DNA from 3 places in the Terribacillus aidingensis genome. Region 3 is predicted to be linked to each of the others. Evidence: riboswitches for the same ligand, from Rfam matches in the RefSeq annotation. Region 3 holds a riboswitch; each other region holds the start of a gene.
What was found. A riboswitch is a leader RNA that binds a small molecule or an ion and turns the genes downstream of it on or off. The one in region 3 is predicted to bind S-adenosylmethionine.
Positions count from the first base shown of each region.

Region 1: it holds a riboswitch for S-adenosylmethionine, as region 3 does, so the genes downstream of both, ABXS78_RS08690 (Na+/H+ antiporter NhaC family protein) here and ABXS78_RS04875 (M20 family metallopeptidase) in region 3, are expected to answer to the same signal.
Region 2: it holds a riboswitch for S-adenosylmethionine, as region 3 does, so the genes downstream of both, metK (methionine adenosyltransferase) here and ABXS78_RS04875 (M20 family metallopeptidase) in region 3, are expected to answer to the same signal.

Region 1 is NZ_CP159996.1:1,635,581-1,640,652, reverse strand. It holds gene hisJ (histidinol-phosphatase HisJ) at 112-939, shown strand; gene ABXS78_RS08690 (Na+/H+ antiporter NhaC family protein) at 1,173-2,462, opposite strand; SAM riboswitch class I at 2,549-2,657, opposite strand; gene ABXS78_RS08685 (MFS transporter) at 3,017-4,216, shown strand; gene ABXS78_RS08680 (sugar O-acetyltransferase) at 4,309-4,917, shown strand.
Region 2 is NZ_CP159996.1:2,311,599-2,316,670, reverse strand. It holds gene pckA (phosphoenolpyruvate carboxykinase (ATP)) at 1-1,451, opposite strand, end outside; SAM riboswitch class I at 1,648-1,752, shown strand; gene metK (methionine adenosyltransferase) at 1,936-3,135, shown strand; gene asnB (asparagine synthase (glutamine-hydrolyzing)) at 3,270-5,072, shown strand, end outside.
Region 3 is NZ_CP159996.1:883,898-888,969, forward strand. It holds gene ABXS78_RS04870 (ABC transporter substrate-binding protein) at 1-1,071, opposite strand, end outside; gene ABXS78_RS04875 (M20 family metallopeptidase) at 1,084-2,280, opposite strand; SAM riboswitch class I at 2,391-2,494, opposite strand; SAM riboswitch class I at 2,693-2,796, shown strand; gene ABXS78_RS04880 (methionine biosynthesis PLP-dependent protein) at 2,877-3,977, shown strand; gene ABXS78_RS04885 (aminotransferase class I/II-fold pyridoxal phosphate-dependent enzyme) at 3,989-5,072, shown strand, end outside.

The sequences.
Region 1 (5,072 bases), 750 kb from region 3:
TCCGATTCTTTCTTTATCATTCTACTACTTTACTTAGATAAAGGATTTCTGTTGATTTGAATGTAACATAATGAGATACTAACGTCAATACATAACGAAAGGAACAACCATATGCCAGGAGATTTTCACGTACATACTCAGTATTGCCAGCACGGCGCAGACGATAAAATGGAAGCCTACGTTCTGCAGGCAATCGAAAAAGGACTTACCCATATATCATTTACAGAACATGCTCCGCTACCGGAAAGCTTTACAGATCCCGCTCCACATCGTGACAGCACCATGGACCGAAACAAGGTGGAAGCCTATGTAATGGAAGGCAAAGAGCTGCAAAGACAATATAAAAATGATCTGCAAATCAATATTGGCTTTGAAGTTGATTATATCAGAGGCTACGAACAAGAAACACAAACTTTCCTTGATACATACGGTCCGGAAATGAATGATGGTATCCTTTCCGTGCACATGCTCCAAGCACCGGATAAGTCTTTCTTCTGTATTGATCATAGTGAGGATGAATTTGGGCGTGCTGCTGATGCATTTGGAGGACTTTTACCATTATATAAAGCTTATTATGATAATCTCCAGTCTTCCATTGAAGCTGATCTTGGTCACTATAAACCAGGAAGAATTGGTCATATTACGCTGATTCAAAAATTTCAGCTTGCTTATCAGAAGCCGGCTTCTTTCTCAGAGGAACAGAAACACATTCTGGAACTCATAAAGAGAAAAGGATATGAGCTTGATGTGAATACAGCTGGTCTTTATAAACCATTATGTAAAGAAATCTATCCGCCAGTTGAGCTTATAGCGCACGCAGCAAAAATGGGAATTCCGCTTGTTCCTGGCTCAGACAGTCACGCAGCTGGGGGAATTGGTAAGGGTTTTGAATATTTATCTGATTATTCTCTTCAAATTCCGCAGAGATTGGCTTTATAAATAAGAAAAACAGCTGCTTGTGTTTCCCAGAGATGCAGCTGTTTTTCATACTTACTTCATACTATTTAGTTTTGTTGTTGTAAAAGTGTGCTAGTTTTTTCTATTAGGCAGAACCAGTTTTTAACCAATAAGCTAGTTTACGATATAATTCCGCTTGTTCCTAAAATGCTTCTATTCCCGTACTGGAAGGAAGATTAATAAATACACATTTGCTCTAAGGGAGAGCTGAAAAGTTATTTTTCCAAAGTATTTTTCTTCTTTGGATAGCCAATTAAGATGGCAATAATACCACAAATACCTACCAAGATTGGATAGAAGCTGTATGGAATGATACTCATTGGCGAAATTCCTGCAACGGTTGCAGCAGTCAATAATTGAGCTCCGTATGGTAAAAGACCTTGGATTGAGCAAGAGAAAAGATCTAATATACTAGCTGATTTTCTCGGTTCTATCCCATACTGATTTGCAATATTTTTAGCTAGTGGACCAGTAATCAATATAGAGATTGTGTTATTAGCAGTTGAAACATCAGTTAGACTTACAAGTCCGGCGATACTAAATTCGGCACCCTTTTTCGTTTTAATTCTTCGCGTTGCAAGGTGCAGAATATAATCAATTCCTCCATTAAACTTAATTATCTCTACCATTCCAGCTATTAATATTGCAAGGAAGGCAATCTCATACATACCTGCCATTCCATCCCCAATCTGCTGCATCAGGCTCATGAAATAGTAGCTGCCATCTATCCAGCCAACAGCTCCCGCAAGAACAATTCCCAGCACAAGTACGAGGAAGACGTTCATACCAATTAAAGCAAAAACTATAACTAGGACGTAAGGAATTATCTTTATCCAATTATAGTTAATTTGTTCTACTTGAGCTGATTCACCAATTGCGATAAATCCTAAAATGATGCACGTAACAATTGCTGCCGGTAACACAATCCAAAAATTAACCTTAAATTTATCTTTCATCTGTGCGCCCTGCGTGCGAACGGAAGTTATCGTTGTATCTGATATGAAGGATAGATTATCACCGAACATCGAACCACCAACAATCACTCCCATCACCAAAGCCAGCGAAAGACTAGTTTCATCGCTTATTCCAACTCCAATTGGAGCTAGTGCTACAATGGATCCAACAGATGTGCCCATCGACAAGGAAATAAAGCATGCAATGACAAACAATCCTACAACTAGCAGGTTTTGCGGAACAACTGATGTAGTAAGGTTTACAGCAGACTCTACTGCTCCCATGCCTTTGGCAACTTCAGAAAACGCTCCTGCTAAAATGAATATGATCACCATCAGCATGACATTGCTATTACCTGCACCTTTGCAGAAAATATCGACCTTATTTGTAAGGGATTCTCTTCGATTCATAGACAAAGCTACAGCCGCTGCTATTGTGATTGCTACTATGACCGGAAATTTATAAAAATCTCCTGTGATAATCCCGGATCCAATAAATAAAACTAAAAAAACAATAAATGGGATGAGAGCCCATGGATTTGCTTTCTTCATTGATTCACCTCTGATTTTGTTTTATTGCAAAAAAATAAAGCCCCTCTTACATCCATAAGAAGAGGCTTTATATCTATAAAACGCTCCTCTTATCTATCAAGCCGCAGCTTGCTGGATTTGGCACAGCAACTTAATCTCATAAGTTCCGCTGCCGAGATTTCTTCGGGCCAGTCCCTCCATCTCTCTAAATAAGAAGAAAAGAATATTTTTTTCACAGTAAGTAGGATTATACACATCTCCTATTTTTTTATCAATAGTTTTAGGAAGCCCAGGCATTGCTTTCTCAATATCTCCTTATTAGAAAGGAAAATACGAGTAAAAGTGCTCTCTTTTGTCCCTTGCAAAATTATTGGCTGTAACGGCCTCTACTCCTAATTTATTTCATCCTTAAAAAGTTATCGCTTCTAATTTCATGCATGTTTCCAATGAATGAAGCAGGAGATCGATGAATAAAAATATAATTAATTAAGTTTATGCGAATAACTCGTTAACACAGGGTGGTAATTGCTGTTTATTTGCAGTATAAGCTTCCTTTTTAGGAATAGGAGGATATCATGTTCTTCATCTTCTTAATTTACTTATCATTTATCAGCTTAGGTTTACCCGATTCTATATTAGGGTCTGCGTGGCCGCTTATGAACACTGATCTTGGGGTTCCGATTTGGAATGCAGGTATTGCTTCTATTATTATATCTATAGGAACAATAGTATCCAGTCTGTTTTCATATAGATTAATTAGAGTTTTGGGTACGGGTAAGATTGTTATAATAAGTATATCTATGACTGCTATCGCACTGCTTGGTTTCGCATTTTCTCCTTCATTTATATGGCTGATAGTATGTGCTATACCATTGGGACTGGGTGCTGGAGCGGTGGATGCAGCTTTAAACAGGTTTGTCGCTACTCACTACGAAGCAAAACATATGAACTGGTTACACGCTTTCTGGGGAGTTGGAGCTCTGCTCGGCCCTGTTATATTATCAGTATTAGTTGTTTGGGGGAATTCTTGGAGAAGCGGTTATTTTACCATTTCATTATTGCAGTTTGCATTAGTTTTACTGCTCCTCTTTTCACTTTCAAAGTGGAAAGAATACGAAAATGCTGATAGTAAGAGAATTCAATATACGAAAGAAACCAATTCAGAAAATAAAATGGGATTGCTGAACTCCTTTAAGAAAAAAGGATCTGCCTTTGGAATGGTGTCATTTTTCTTTATAGCATCAACAGAGGCTTGTATAATGCTCTGGGGTTCTAGTTACTTAGTCAAAATAGAGAATGTCCCAGCCGAAAGTGCCGCTGGTTGGATTTCTTTGTACTTTCTTGGTATGACAGCAGGCCGTATGTTAAGTGGATTTCTATCAATACGAATAAAGAATGAAGCATTAATTCAGCTGGGATGTACTTTGGCTGCTTCCGGTTTAGTTATAATGTTACTTCCATTTCCCACGATATTTACTCTATTATCCTTTGTCATTATAGGAACCGGTCTTGCACCAATCTACCCTTCTATGTTACACCAAACTCCTGTATATTTTGGAGTAGTTCATTCACAAGCAGCTATGGGAATTCAAATGGCCTTTGCTTACACTGGTGCTACTTTAGTGGCGCCCTTGCTAGGACAGTTGTTGGCCAACATTTCCTTTTTGATATTTCCTTATTTTCTTCTAGTATGTGTAGCAGGGATAATGTTCTGTCGGTTGATTTTAATACGCGCTAACGAAATTAGTGTTAAGCCTAAACGATTGAGCCAATAATCAGGTCTTGAAACTTCTTGATAGGTGAGAACGTAATGAAAGACGTTAGCTAAGACTATAATTAACTTTTTTGAAGAAATGAGGCTGTACATATGGATAAAAGTTTTAAAGATAGACTGCACAATAGCAGTATGTATCTACCAGGAGATAAAGATTTTGCAGCTCAACAAATAGTATGCCTCGAACGACTATACGACTTTAATCAAACGCGACCAACCGAAATAGAAAAAAGAGAAGCTTTGCTAAAAAAAATGTTCGCTGAGATTGGGGAAGGTTGCTATATAGAGCCCCCACTCCACGCAAATTGGGGTGGCAACCATGTTCATTTCGGAAAGAATGTTTACGTCAATTTTAATTTAACTTTAGTAGATGACACGCATATTTACGTCGGAGACTATACAATGATAGGCCCTAATGTAACGATAGCAACAGCTGGGCATCCTATCTGGCCAGAACTCCGTGAAGAAGCATATCAATTTAATGTACCAGTAACTGTAGGAAAAAACTGTTGGATAGGTGCTGGTGCAATTCTTCTTCCGGGTATTTCAGTAGGAGACAATACAGTCATTGGGGCTGGCAGTGTAGTTACAAAAGACATACCTTCCAATGTTGTTGCTGTAGGTAATCCGTGCCGAGTACGCAGGGAGATTACGGATCATGACAAAGAATATTATTTCAAGAATTTAAGGGTAGATAAATAATAAGATGAACGAAGCCACACTTTACTACAAGTGTGGCTTTTCGCTATACATTTTTGTGACTGGAGTAAGCCGGATACTGTGTGATGAGTACTACGTTCTTTTACACCAGACTTATACAATTCCTTGTTTTCTCTCAGAATAAAGATATGCCCCTA
Region 2 (5,072 bases), 1.4 Mb from region 3:
GCATTTTCCGGCATCAGCAGCTCTGCTGGTACATTTGCAATAGAAACAGGAACATGCAGGCCGAAGATCGGATCTTGCGTAGTCTCTGTATCATGCAGTTCTCCGCTGAGAGCAGCCTGAACCATCGCTCTTGTAAAGGCAAGCTTCATTCGGGAACCGGAGTGATAATCTCCACCCGTCCAGCCGGTATTGACTAGATATACCTCAGCTTGATGCTCACTGATTTTTTCTCCGAGCATATCAGCATAAACAGAAGGTGCCAGCGGCAGGAATGGAGCACCAAAGCAAGTCGAGAATGTTGCTTCAGGTTCTGTGACGCCTCGCTCTGTTCCGGCAAGCTTGCTCGTATAGCCGCTAAGGAAGTGATACATTGCCTGTTCAGTTGTCAGTTTACTGATTGGCGGCAGGACGCCGGTCGCATCTGCTGTCAGGAAGACGATTGTCTTTGGATGACCTGCCAAGCTCTTCGGCAGGCTGCCCTTGATGTAGTCAATCGGGTAAGCTGCACGTGTGTTTTCCGTAACAGATCCATCTTCATAATCACAAACACCAGCTTCATCAACTGCTACATTTTCAAGAATCGTACCAAATTTGATGGCACCATGAATTTCCGGCTCTTTTTCAGCGGAAAGATTGATGCACTTAGCGTAACAGCCGCCTTCGATATTGAAGATACCATCAGGTGACCAGCCGTGTTCGTCATCCCCGATCAAAGGTCTGTTCGGATCAGCTGATAGTGTCGTCTTACCTGTTCCGGATAAACCGAAGAAGAGGGCTGTATCACCATCCGGTCCGACGTTGGCAGAGCAGTGCATCGGAAGGATCTCCTGCTGCGGCAGGAGAAAATTCATTACGGAGAAAATGGATTTCTTCATTTCCCCAGCATATTCTGTACCGCCTATCACGATTACGCGCTGTTTGAAAGAGACGATTACAAATGCTTCTGAATTAGTGCCATCGACTAGCGGATCTGCTTTCACACCAGGAGCAGAGATGACAGTGAATGCAGGTTTATGTGCAGCCAGCTCTTCTTCATTAGGCCGGATGAACAATTGGTGGGCAAACAGGTTATGCCAAGCGTATTCATTGATTACCTGTATCGGAAGGTGGTAGCGTTCATCAGCTCCGGCAAAGCCTTGGAATGAGAAAACTTCTTCCTGTGCCTGCAGGTAGTCAACGACTTTACCTAATAAGTGTTCAAATATTTCTTCGCTGATAGGCTGGTTGACTTTTCCCCAATCCACTTTGTTTTCGGAAAGCTCGTCTTTGACGATGAATTTATCTTTTGGTGAGCGGCCGGTATATTTTCCTGTCGCAGCCCGCAGAGCACCAGTTTTTGTCAGACGTGCTTCCTGGCGGGACAATGCCGCCTCCGTCAGCTGAGCCGCGGATAGGTTTTTTCTTACATTGGATTGGGAGCGCATTTCTTCTAACGCTGTTAACGCGTGCATCATTCGCATCTGGATCCCGCCTTTTTTTAATTTTTGATTAGTATAACACATTAAAATATTAATACATACTATTTAAAAATGCAATCAATAAGTGCATGCTTTATTGATTAATAATTCCGAGGTTTTTAGTTGGTATTAACATGATTTTGTTGACTTCTGTAGGCTGTTCCGATAACATAGTTGCGAACGGAAAACACTCTTATTCAGAGTAGGCGGAGGGACAGGCCCTAAGAAACCCGGCAACCGTCACATTTGTGAAATGGTGCTCAACCTGAGCAAGGGATACCTTGAACGATAAGAGAGGGAATAAGCCATCCTTCTGTTATGATGGAAGGTTTTTTTTATGTAACGGCTTAATAACAGAAAAAGAGCAATACTATTGGTAGTGCTCTTTCAACCTTCACCCATTATCAAGTTTCTTAATAACATACTTGGAAAGAGTAAAACTTCCGTATTAATCGTAGTTGAAGGGGGATTTGGCAGAATGACTGCTAATCGTCGATTATTTACCTCAGAATCCGTTACTGAAGGCCATCCGGATAAAATCTGTGACCAGATTTCGGATGCTATATTAGATGAAATACTAGCTAAGGATCCGAATGCCCGTGTTGCTTGTGAGACGACTGTTACGACAGGTCTTGTACTTGTTGCAGGTGAAATCACAACAAGTGCTTATGTTGATATCCAAAGTATCGTCCGTAAAACAATCAAGGAAATTGGTTATACACGTGCGAAATATGGCTTTGATGCTGATACATGTGCTGTATTGACAGCAATCGATGAGCAATCTCCTGATATCGCAGGCGGTGTCGATCAGGCGCTTGAGGCTCGTGAAGGGCTGATGACGGACGAAGAAATCGATGCAATCGGCGCAGGTGACCAAGGCTTGATGTTTGGCTATGCAAGCAATGAAACACCAGAATACATGCCTCTGCCAATTTCACTGGCGCACCGTCTATCCAAGCAATTGGCGAAGATACGGAAAGATGAAACTGTGGATTACTTGCGCCCGGATGGGAAAACACAAGTAACAGTAGAATATGATGAAAACGATCAGCCAGTACGTATTGATACGATTGTCATCTCCACGCAGCATCATCCGGAAGTAGAGCAAGCTCAGATTCATACTGATTTGAAAGAGCTTGTTATCAAACCTGTTGTTCCAGCTGAATTGCTGGACGAAAATACGAAATACATCATCAACCCGACAGGTCGTTTCGTTATCGGCGGGCCGCAAGGTGATGCAGGTCTGACTGGCCGTAAAATCATCGTTGATACGTATGGCGGCTATGCTCGTCACGGCGGCGGAGCATTCAGCGGAAAAGATGCTACGAAAGTGGACCGTTCCGGTGCTTATGCAGCACGTTATGTGGCGAAGAACATTGTTGCAGCAGGTCTTGCTGATAAATGTGAAGTACAGCTTGCTTATGCAATCGGTGTTGCTGAACCAGTTTCCATCAGTATCGATACTTTCGGAACAAGCAAACAATCCGAAGAGGCATTGGTAAAAGCAGTACGCGATCTATTCGATCTTCGTCCTGCCGGCATCATCAAAATGCTGAACCTGCGTCAGCCAATCTACAAAGATACAGCTGCATACGGTCACTTCGGACGTACAGATAAAAACTTCCCTTGGGAGCAGACTGACAAAGCAGTACAGCTGGAAAGCTATACATTTGCATAATCTGCTTGAAAGGCAAGAGCGATAATTACGCTCTTGCTTTTTTTTGTGTCGGCGCCCATAATCTTCCTTCAAGAACCGAATTGTTTTATGCTATAATTAATGGCTAGAAGTAATGAAAGAGAGGCTAATAAGTAATGTGTGGTTTGATTGGCGTAATTAGAAAGAACGTAAAACAACTAACGCAAGCTGATAAGGATAAATTCAAACAACAGAACAACATCATCACGCACCGCGGTCCGGATGATGAAGGATATTACCATGACGAGCATGTATCATTCGGTTTCCGCCGCTTGAGTATTATTGATATCGAGGCTGGTGTTCAGCCATTAAGCTATGACGACGAAAAAATCTGGATGGTCTTCAACGGAGAAATCTACAACTACGTAGAGCTTCGTGAAGAATTGCTGAAAAAAGGCGCAGAGTTCAAAACTGAATCCGATACCGAGGTCATCGCTGCGATGTACCATACATACGGAACGGAAGCATTTAAAGAGCTTCGCGGTATGTTCAGCATCTTGCTATGGGATAAAGAAAAGAAAACACTTTTCGGAGCACGTGATCCATTCGGCATCAAACCGCTCTTTTATAAGGAGACAGAAGATGAGATTTTCTTCGCTTCTGAGAAGAAGAGCATCACACTTCTGGAAGAATCAGAAACAGTTGATACCGAAGCGCTGCAGCATTATTTGAGCTACCAGTATGTACCGGAGCCATTCACGATGACAGAAGGTATCAAGAAAGTGGAGCCTGGTCATTACTTCGTGAAGCGTGAAGGTGAACCGATAGAATTCCATCGATACTGGCATGCGACATTCTCGCCGAAGATCATGGACAAGCAAGCTTGGATCACGCGTATCCAGGATGTTCTTCATGATTCTGTGAGCAAGCATATGCGAAGTGATGTGCCGGTCGGTTCCTTCCTTTCCGGCGGAATTGATTCCAGCATCATTGTAGCCATTGCGAAGCAATTTAATCCGAATTTGAAAACATTCTCTGTAGGTTTTGAACGGGAAGGATTCTCCGAAGTTGATGTCGCGAAAGAAACGGCTGAAAAACTCGGAGTAGAAAACTATTCCCATATCATCACACCAGAAGAATATTTAGAGAAACTTCCGAAAATCATGTGGCATATGGATGATCCATTGGCTGATCCATCCGCTGTGGCCCTTTATTTTGTGGCAAGAGAAGCTAGCAAACATGTAACGGTTGTACTTTCTGGTGAAGGTTCCGATGAGCTATTCGGCGGTTACAATATTTACCGTGAGCCAGAATCCTTGCGCATGTTCGACAGCATTCCTGGACCTGCAAAAGCTTTGCTTGCAAGAGTGGCCAAAATCTTGCCAGAAGGTGTACGCGGTAAGAGCTTCCTAGAGCGTGGTACAATACCATTGAAGGATCGCTATATCGGAAATGCTAAAATGTTTGAAGATGCAGACAAGCAGAAGCTATTGAAAACATACAATGATGCAATTCATTATCAACAGATCACTGCCCCATTGTATGCGAATGTGAAAAACGAATCCCTTGTCGATCAGATGCAGTATATCGACATTCATACATGGATGCGCGGAGACATCCTATTGAAAGCGGATAAGATGACAATGGCACATTCACTTGAGCTTCGCGTACCATTCCTGGATAAAGAAGTATTCCGTGTTGCCCGTGAGATTCCGGAAGATCTGAAAATCGCTAACAACACAACAAAGAGCTTGCTTCGTGAAGCAGTAGAAGGCATTGTGCCGGATCATGTTTTACATCGTAAAAAACTTGGTTTCCCAGTACCAATGCGCCACTGGCTGAAAAACGAATTGAATGGCTGGGCGAAGACGCTCATCTATGAAAGCCAAACAGATCATCTTTTGCATAAGGACTATATCTTGAATCTGTTGGATGCACATTGTCAAGGCAAGGGAGACTACAGCCGTAAAATTTGGACT
Region 3 (5,072 bases):
ATCGAAGTTATCAATGTTTTGATCTGAGTAAAGAGCTGTCTGATCTGGTGTGAACAAGGCGCCGTCCAGATTATAAAATTCGCTGTTGCCATATGTTGCTTTCGCAATGGCTTCTTTATCTAGTGCAGCATGCAGTGCTTCTCTGACCTTGATGTCATCGAAAGGTGCTTCTGATTTATCCGGGGTAATGACGGAATAGCCATTGCTGGAAATAGCCGGTTCAACATTCGGTGTCGTATCAACTACATCATATAAATCAAGCGGAATGGACTGTACATAATCATAAAGATCTGTCTTCAGACCATTGAGCATTACTTGCGGGTCTTTTACAATCTTGAAATGAATTGTATCCAGGTATGCAGTTTTCTTACCTGTCAAACCGCCCCAGTCTTCTTCTTCACGAGATTGATAGTCTTCGAATTTTGATAGGACAATCTCATTCCCGCGCTTCCATGAATCAAATTTGAATGGACCTGTACCGATTAGCTGCTCGTTTGTCAGCGGTTGTTCACCTGCAGCTTCCGCAATGTCAGCTGGAAGGATTACAGCAGATGCTTTTGGTGCAGACATATCAGTAAGCAAAGCGGTATACGGATCGTTAAGTGTAATGACCAATGTCAGGTCATCCGTTGCTTCTATGGAATCAACATGCGTTGCAGTGATCTTACCGACAGAGGAGACCTTCAGCCAGCGGTCGATAGATGCTTTTGCGTCTTCCGCTGTTACGTCTTGCCCGTTATGGAACTTAAGTCCGTCACGAAGCGTGATCGTATAGGTTTTCTTATCATCACTAACGGTATAATCATCGGCAAGCAAAGGGCGTACTTGATAATCATGATCTAGTGCAAATAAACCTTCGTAAATATGCCAGCCAATTTTTCTGGTAGCACTTTCTCCGGAATACATCCAGTCAAGCGTATCAGGATCGGCAGTCATGGCAACGTTCAAGTCGCCTCCTTCCACAGGTTCTCCGCCGCTTGCGTCGGAACTGCTGCTGGAACTGCTGGAGCACCCGAACAGGGCGATGGTGGCCATCAGGCCGAATAATATAAGTGCAAGCTTCTTATTCAATATACTTCCTCCTTAGCTTCCCAATAACGAGAATACGATTTTCGTGAATGCTTTTTCCGTGATGAGCAAAGCACGCTCATCGATGTCGAACTTAGGGTGGTGATGCGGATAATGGGTGCCTGTATCTTCATTGCGGGAGCCGACTTTAAAGAAGCTTCCCGGTTTCTCTTGTAAGTAATAAGCGAAATCCTCTGCTCCCATCCCGGTTTCCAGCGGGATAACTTGATCTTCACCGAATTCCTCGGCAAAAAGACGCTGCAGAAGTGCAGTTTCTTCTGGATGGTTGTAAAGAGCAGGGTAGCCATGTAAATAATCGATTGAATAGGTTGCGCCGAAACCGGTTGCAATACCGGCTACAATGGACTCTATTTGTTTTCTCACCTGCTGGCGGATGTCAGCATTGAATGTCCGTACTGTTCCTTCCAATCTGGCAGTATCCGGAATAACATTGAATGCTTGGCCAGATTGAAATACACCAAGTGTCACAACTGCGGATTCAAGCGGGTTGACTCTGCGGCTGACAATCTTTTGCAGGGCGCTGACGATATCACTTCCGATGACAATTGGATCGACAGCCTCATGAGGAGCTGCGCCATGACCGCCTTTTCCTTGGATAGTAATCGCGAATTTATCTACTGCTGCCATCTTGAAGCCTTCGCCAACACCGATCTTTCCGATAGGAGCGGCCGAATTAAGGTGAGCACCGTAGACATAGTCAACACCATCAAGTGCACCATCTTCAATCATCGCTTTTGCACCGCCTGGAGGTACTTCTTCAGCCGGCTGGAACAAAAAGACCACTTTACCTTTCAGACTATCCTTATGTTTGATCAGTGATTTGGCAGTTCCAAGGAGTGCTGCGGTATGGCCGTCATGACCGCAAGCATGCATTACGCCAGGAGTCTTGGATCGATAGGCTGTTTCTTTTTCATCTTCTATCGGAAGGGCATCGAAATCTGCTCGCAGTGCAATTGTTGGTCCTGCTGCCTTACCTGATAGGGTAGCGACGATGCCATATCCGCCAATATTTGTCTGGATATCTTCATAGCCGAAGCTGCGCAGCTTGTCGGCGATAAAACGGGCGGTCTCTGTCTCCTGGAAACTTAATTCAGGATGCTGATGCAAATAACGTCTCCACTCCACGACTTCTGCGAAATTATCTTCCAGCTCCGTATGTACTACCGCAAGTGTCTGCTTGATCTGTTCCATTTTCAAACCTCCTGTAACAATCTTGATATTTCCAATGAAAATAATCGGGATTAAGTTCAAAAAAAGACCCTCTTCCAGACAGAAGAGGGTCTTTTAAAGATTTTCCGCTCTTCTTATCTTCAGTGTTAAACACCTGGAATTAGCACAGTACTGCGGCTTGCAGCCTGTTGCTTTGGTTTCGTTGGGCCATTCCCTCCACCAATCTCGATAAGAAATATCAGTTGTAAGGAAAAGGATAGACCGAAAAGTTCTAGGTGTCAATCCTATTTTTTGTCGCTATTTTTCCTGATCGGCATGACTACGCCAAAAAATCCATTAGTAAAAGATTCATTTGGCAGAAAATTTTAAATAATGCTTGACTGTACATTCTTTTGTGATAACATAGCTTTAATATAAAAATTATATAGAACTTTTCTTATCAAGAGAGACGGAGGGACTTGGCCCAGTGATGTCTCAGCAACCAGTCTGAGAAGACACGGTGCTAAATCCAAAAGGTATCCGCCTTAAAGATAAGAAGCTGATTCGGTCATGACTGAACCTTCTTCCTTTTTGGGGAGAAGGTTCTTTTTTTGTTGAAGAGGAGGGTGAGAAGCGGTATGGGATATAGTTTAGAAACAGCATTTGTGCAGCTTGGAAATCACAGTGATGGAGTAACTGGGGCAGTTAATCCTCCAGTTTATCTGTCCACGGCTTATGCGCATAGTGGAATCGGAGAATCTACCGGCTATGATTATTCACGGACGAAGAACCCCACTCGATCAGTTCTGGAAGAAGGGTTTGCAAAGCTGGAAAAAGGCGATCAGGCATTTGCATGCAGCTCAGGCATGGCAGCAATCCAGCTTGTATTGTCACTTTTCCGTTCGAGCGATTCCCTGCTAGTGCCGGAGGATATTTATGGAGGCACCTATCGGCTGTTTGATTTCTATTCAGATGCCTATGACGTCTCGCCAATTTATGCGCCATTTCATTCCGTCGAAGAGACTGCGATATTGATAACGGACGATACAAAAGCAATTTTCCTTGAAACACCGACAAACCCGCTCATGCAGGAAATTGATATTGCTGCCTATGCGCAATTGGCAAAAGCATATGACCTGCTGTTAATTGTGGATAATACGTTTCTGACACCTTATTACCAGCAGCCGCTTACAGAAGGAGCAGATATCGTCATCCATAGTGCGACGAAATATATCGGCGGCCATAACGATGTTTTAGCCGGACTTGTTGTGAGTAAAGGCAGTGAGCTATCAGATCGGTTAGCTGTATTGCATAACGGTACGGGAGCTGTCTTGTCTCCGCTCGATTCCTGGCTTCTCATCCGAGGCTTGAAGACACTGCCGCTTCGAATGCGGCAGCATCAAGCAAATGCTGAGCGCATCGCAAGTTATCTTGCAGAGGAGCCGAAAGTGAAAGACGTCCTGTATACAGGAAAAGGCGGCATGCTTTCCTTCCGTGTTCAGGAAAGCAGCTGGGTCGATCCATTCCTTCGCAGCCTGGAAATCATCACCTTTGCCGAAAGTCTTGGCGGAGTGGAAAGCTTTATCACATATCCTACAACACAGACACATGCGGATATCCCTTTAGAGGAACGGGAAGCCAGAGGAATTTGCGATTGTTTGCTCCGTTTCTCGGTCGGGATAGAAGAAGCGGAGGATTTGATTCATGATTTACAGCAAGCATTCGCCAAACTGTATTAGGAGGTCAACATATGGGAGAACAACAAGCGGAAACAACGTGTATCCGGGGATCATATAAAGAGCAGCGGACAGGTGCTGTTAACGTCCCGATCTACCTATCGTCAACCTTTCACCAGGAGAGCTTTGATGATTTCGGTCCATTCGACTATAGTCGTTCCGGCAATCCGACACGAAAAGCACTGGAGCAAAAGGCTGCTGAACTAGAGGGAGGGAGAGACGCGTTAGCATTTTCATCTGGCATGGCAGCAATTTCCTCCGCATTCATGCTGCTGTCAGCGGGGGATCATGTGATAGTGACCGAGGGTGTGTACGGCGGAACGTATCGTTTCGTAACAGAAATCCTTCCAAAATTCCAGATTAGTCATTCCTTTGTTGACCTAACCGATTTGGATGCTATAGAAGCAGCTGTACGGCCAAACACGAAGGTCATTTACTTGGAAACACCGTCCAATCCGTGTTTGAAGGTGACTGACATTCGGGCCGTGGTCCGGATAGCAAAGCAACATGATTGTTTAACTTTCTTGGACAACACATTTTTGACGCCGCTGTATCAACAGCCATTGGCACTAGGTATAGATGTGGTCATCCACAGTGCCACCAAGTTTCTGTCAGGGCACAGTGATATTATCGCCGGACTGCTGATCACAAAGGATACAGAACTGGGAGAACGACTGGCTTTTATCCAGAATACGTTTGGTGCCATTCTAGGTGCCCAGGATAGCTATTTGTTGCTACAAGGAATAAAGACGTTAGGTACAAGATTACGTCAGTCATCGGAAACGGCGGAGAGGATAGCTTTGTTCCTGCTTGATCATCCGTTAGTGGAAGATGTCTTCTACCCTGGCTTGCCTACCCATAATGGACATGACATACATACCGGTCAAGCCATTGGAAATGGAGCAGTACTATCGTTCGCCCTGCCGAGCAGGGAGCACGCAAAGATTTTTGTTGAACAGCTTCGCATACCGATCTTTGCTGTCAGTCTCGGCGCGGTAGAATCCATTCTTTCGTACCCGGCTACGATGTCACATGCTGCCATGCCGGAAGCAGAACGTAAGAAACGAGGTATATCAGATGGACTCTTGCGGTTATCTG